Regions from separate parts of the Mycobacterium paragordonae genome, predicted to be linked through region 2. Evidence: riboswitches for the same ligand, from Rfam matches in the RefSeq annotation. Region 2 holds a riboswitch; the other holds the start of a gene.
The links. Region 2 has a riboswitch for magnesium ahead of C0J29_RS13300 (Rv1535 family protein). Riboswitches for the same ligand answer to the same signal wherever they lie in the genome.

Region 1 (2,196 bases), 540 kb from region 2:
GCAGTCCGGCGGTGTGGGCGCCGGAGTCAATCAGGCTTCCTTCGTCGGCCGGCTGTCCGTGCCGCCGAGTTGGACCACGGCGGTCGAGGTCGCAAACCGCGCGGTACCCGCCTCCGGTGCGGCCGTCACCGCCGCACCAGAAGCCGGGGCCGGCATGCCCGGCATGCCCGGCATGCCCGCGCCCGCCGCCTACTCCCGCAACTGGGGCAACGGTCCGCGCTACGGGTTCAAGCTGACGATCATGCCGCGGCCGGTGGCGGCGGGCTGAACCCGCAACGCGTTCTCGCATTAATTGCCACCGTGGCGAATAAGAATTTTCGTCCGCCCGAATTTGGCGAATATTGGCAAATTCCGGTCGTTGAGTTGACTCTTATCCTGTCGAGTGCCACGATGACTTTGCATGCACCTCGCTAGGTGAGGCGTCTGCACGGACACAGGCCACTGACCTCGAACGTCGAAAGACGCCCAGGGTCAGGACAGCTCTTCCCGGCTTAAGGGTTGAGCCCAAGTGGCTTCCGGCTTCGGCCGGATACGCCGTGTGGTGCCAAAGCTCTGTCGAGAGAGGTGCTGGCCCAGTGGTTTTGGCCGCTGGTCTCATCTCTGTGGCGTGCACCCGGCACCCCTGCGTGCCCCGGCCCAGAGGAGGTGAGAGCGGAGTGAGTCCCGACGACAGTCCCTATCCGAGATCGACGATCATTTCGTTTCGATCCGACCCGGGCACCGTGTTCGCACTTTGAGTCGGAATTTCCGATAGTTTCCCGCGCGCGCTGAGTTTTCCGTCGCGCGTCATTCTCCTGCGCAGAATATCGCTGCGCGAATTGCGATCAATGCTGCCCGAAATCGGATTTCATCTTGCCACAAAACAGTCAGCCAAGGAGGCGTCCGATGACTGCCGCACTGGATTTTGCAGCGTTGCCGCCCGAGATCAACTCCGCGCGGATGTACACCGGGCCGGGCTCCGGTCCGATGCTGGCCGCAGCCTCGGCGTGGCACGGGTTGGCCGCCGAGTTGCGGGCCACCGCGCTGTCCTACGACGCGGTGCTGTCGACACTGACCGGTGCGGAGTGGCTGGGTCCCGCGTCCGCATCAATGGCAGCCGCTGCCGTGCCACAGGTCGCCTGGCTGAGTGCAACCGCGGCGCAGGCCGAGCAGACCGCCGCGCAAGCCGCGGCCGCCGCGGCCGCCTTCGAGGCGGCCTTCGCGGCAACGGTGCCGCCGCCGCTGGTCGCGGCCAACCGGACCCAATTGGCGGCGCTGGTCGCCACCAACATCCTGGGGCAGAACACCCCTGCGATCGCGGCCACCGAGGCTCAGTACTTCCAGATGTGGGCGCAGGACGCGGCGGCCATGTACGGCTATGCCGGCTCGTCGGCTGCCGCTGCCGAGTTGAGCCCGTTCGCTGAACCGCAGGAAGCCACCAACCCGAGCGGCCTGGCGGCACAGGCGGTGTCGGTCGCCCAGGCTTCCGGCGCGGCAGGTCAGCAAAGTGTTCTCGCGCAACTGATTTCGGCTGTGCCGAGCGCGCTTCAGGGACTCTCGGGAACGAGCGGGCCTGCGGGACAGGGCTTTTGGTCCGACTGGGGACCCAACGCCAACGTGTGGAACACGATCGCGTCCACCGGACTCCTGGTGCCGGGCAGCACGTTCGGCCCCTTTCTGGACATGCTCGGCGGCGGCGCCGGTGCCGCGACGGACGGCGCCGTGGCAGCGGCCGGTAACGCCGTTTCGGAATCCGTAGGATCCACGAGCGGCCTGGCCGGCGTCGTGTCGGCCGGTGCGGGCAATGCGGGGACTGCCGGGAGGCTCTCGGTGCCGCCGGCCTGGACGGCGGCCACTCCGCTGACCAGTCCGCTGCATTCGGCGCTGGGCGGCACCCCGATGGTGGCGCCGCCGCCGGCGGGCGCACCCGGAATGCCCGGTGTCCCACTGGGTAACGTCGCAGGACAACCCTACGGACGGGCCGTACCGCAGTACGGTTTCCGCCCCACCGTGGTCGCGCGGCCCCCTGCTGCCGGGTGACGGCACCCGTATCGACCTGCAAGAACGGGCCTTTCAGGAAACCGTCAGGAAAGGGCCAGTTCCGATACAGGTGTTCGCGGCTACCGTTCCCTAACGTCTTACGTAGGTTAATTCCTAACGTTGGGAGAACAACTCATGACGGCCGATCGGTCACCGGGCGACATCGCCCCCCGCAGG
Region 2 (2,196 bases):
GGGTCCACGGCGTCGTCGTCCAGATCAGCAGGTACGCGCCAACAAGTTCGTCGTAGGGAGCCGCGGCCTCGGTCACCTGGAAGCCGACGGTGAGAGCGGGGTCCTGGCGGCTCTGGTAGACGTCGTCGTCCATCCGCAGTTCGTGATTCGACAACGGGGTCTCGTCGCGCCAGCAATAGGGCAACACCCGGTAGCCCTCGTAGGCAAGGCCCTTGTCCCAGAGCTGTTTGAACGCCCAGATCACCGACTCCATGTAGCTGAGATCGAGTGTCTTGTAATCGTTGTCGAAGTCGACCCAGCGCGCCTGGCGGGTTACGTACTGCTGCCATTCGTCGGTGTAGCGCAGCACCGACGCACGGCACGCGTCGTTGAAGGCGGCAATGCCCATCGAGTCGATCTGAGACTTGTCGGTGATGCCCAGCTGGCGCTCGACTTCCAATTCTGCGGGCAATCCGTGTGTGTCCCAACCGAACCGGCGCTCCACCTTGTCACCGCGCATGGTGCGGTAGCGCGGAACGATGTCTTTGACGTAGCCGGTCAGCAGATGCCCGTAGTGCGGCAGGCCGTTGGCGAACGGGGGCCCGTCGTAGAACACGTACTCGGGGGCGCCGTCCCGGCGGGCGATGCTGGCGCGGAAGGTGTCGTCGCGGAACCAGTAATCGAGCACTTCGAGTTCGAGCGCCGGGAAGTCGGGCGCACCACTGGCCAGCTTCGGATAGGCCGTGCGGTCGGCCTCGAGTTCAGGGTTGTCGCTCACGTGGGTAGTCTCCGGTGCCTCGAGATGTCCAGGCACGGGGACGACGGATGCGCTGTTGCGCGAACGCCGCGGTACCACCCCGCTTGCCACGCTCACGCGTGACCACTCAAGAGGCTGTGACGGGCCCGCCCGTTCGGTTCTACTGGGCCGAATGGCTGTTCTTCCGAAAGCTCCCCGGTGATGGCCGGATCGATGCTGGTCTGGCGTTGATTCTAATTGCGATCGCAAACCCGGCGAAGCCGGGTGCCGCGGGTCGCAATCATCTGGACTGTAAGCACTCCAAGAGGCTGGCCCGCCGCAGGACGCACCTGCGGTCGGCTAGCCCCTTGGAGTGCCGGGTAGCGCACTGTCCATGGGCCTCACGCCTGGACTTCGAGCACGCCGATGCGCCACAGCGCGGCGTACATGTGCCGCACCGGGATGTGCAGCAGACGGGCGGCACCGGCCACCAGCGGGTCGCCGCCGGCGGACAGCACTTCTTCGGTGCGGCGGGCCTTCTTCGGCGCCGCGGCGACCGGCACGTCACGCACCACGTGCAGCGTGGGCGCAGCGGTTACGGTAACGACTTCGTCATACAGAGCAGCGGTCATGATCGCCTCCTAACAGGATCAAACGTTGACAGGTGGACCTTCAAAGATTCTTGGGAAGTCCCGTCCCGCAACGGTTCCGATCGGAGCGTGGTTGACGGCTCAGCCGAGAACGCCGCACCGGAGACCGGTCAGGGACGAAACACCGCCCGGATATCGACCCGGACTGCCACTGGAACTCATGCGTCCCTCACCTCCTCTCGGTTCACGACCCACGTGGGTATCCACGCGATCTGCTGCGCACGCGAAGGGAGACAGATGCCGGCGATCCGCCGGAAATCCGCACCCCTCTCGTCAGAGCTTTGGCACTACCCGACGTGTCCGGTAAACCGGAAGCCACCTGGGCTCAACCCTTAAGCCGGGAGGAGCTGTCCTGACCCGGGGCGTCTTTCGACGTTCGGGGTCAGTGGCCTGTGTTCGTGTAGCCGCCTCACCTAACGAGGTGCTTGCCTGACCGATAATGCACGACGTACGGGCCCCGGTCAACGCGGCACCCCCGGGTTTGGGCATCTTTATGCATTCGCTACGGACGCCCACAGCCATCCTTCAGCAATAGCGCGTCTGAGCTGGGAAAACAGCGGCTACCAGGAGGCGATCTCCAGGTTACATTTCGCTATGAGTTCGCTATGTCACATCGGTGAGCCGACCGATGGTGTCGATGTATTCCTCGACCATGTCGAGGACCACCGCTCGCGTCGGCCGGACCCGGTCCAGCGAGCCGACCACCTGACCGACGAAGTACGTCGCCAACTCCCGGGCCTTCGCATCGGGGTGGGCGGCGGCTTGGTTGATCCGCACCTGGGAGTCGGTGATCAGCGCCGTCTGCAGCGGCATCCCCAACGGGTCCGGGGT

Region 1: it holds a riboswitch for magnesium, as region 2 does, so the genes downstream of both, C0J29_RS15475 (PPE family protein) here and C0J29_RS13300 (Rv1535 family protein) in region 2, are expected to answer to the same signal.

What each region holds. Positions count from the first base shown of each region.
Region 1 covers NZ_CP025546.1:3,408,743-3,410,938, forward strand. The annotation lists gene C0J29_RS15465 (PPE family protein) at 1-268, shown strand, start outside; M-box (ykoK) riboswitch at 400-571, shown strand; gene C0J29_RS15475 (PPE family protein) at 886-2,019, shown strand.
Region 2 covers NZ_CP025546.1:2,869,270-2,871,465, reverse strand. The annotation lists gene ileS (isoleucine--tRNA ligase) at 1-757, opposite strand, end outside; gene C0J29_RS13300 (Rv1535 family protein) at 1,117-1,347, opposite strand; M-box (ykoK) riboswitch at 1,624-1,793, opposite strand; gene C0J29_RS13295 (NAD(P)H-dependent flavin oxidoreductase) at 1,969-2,196, opposite strand, start outside.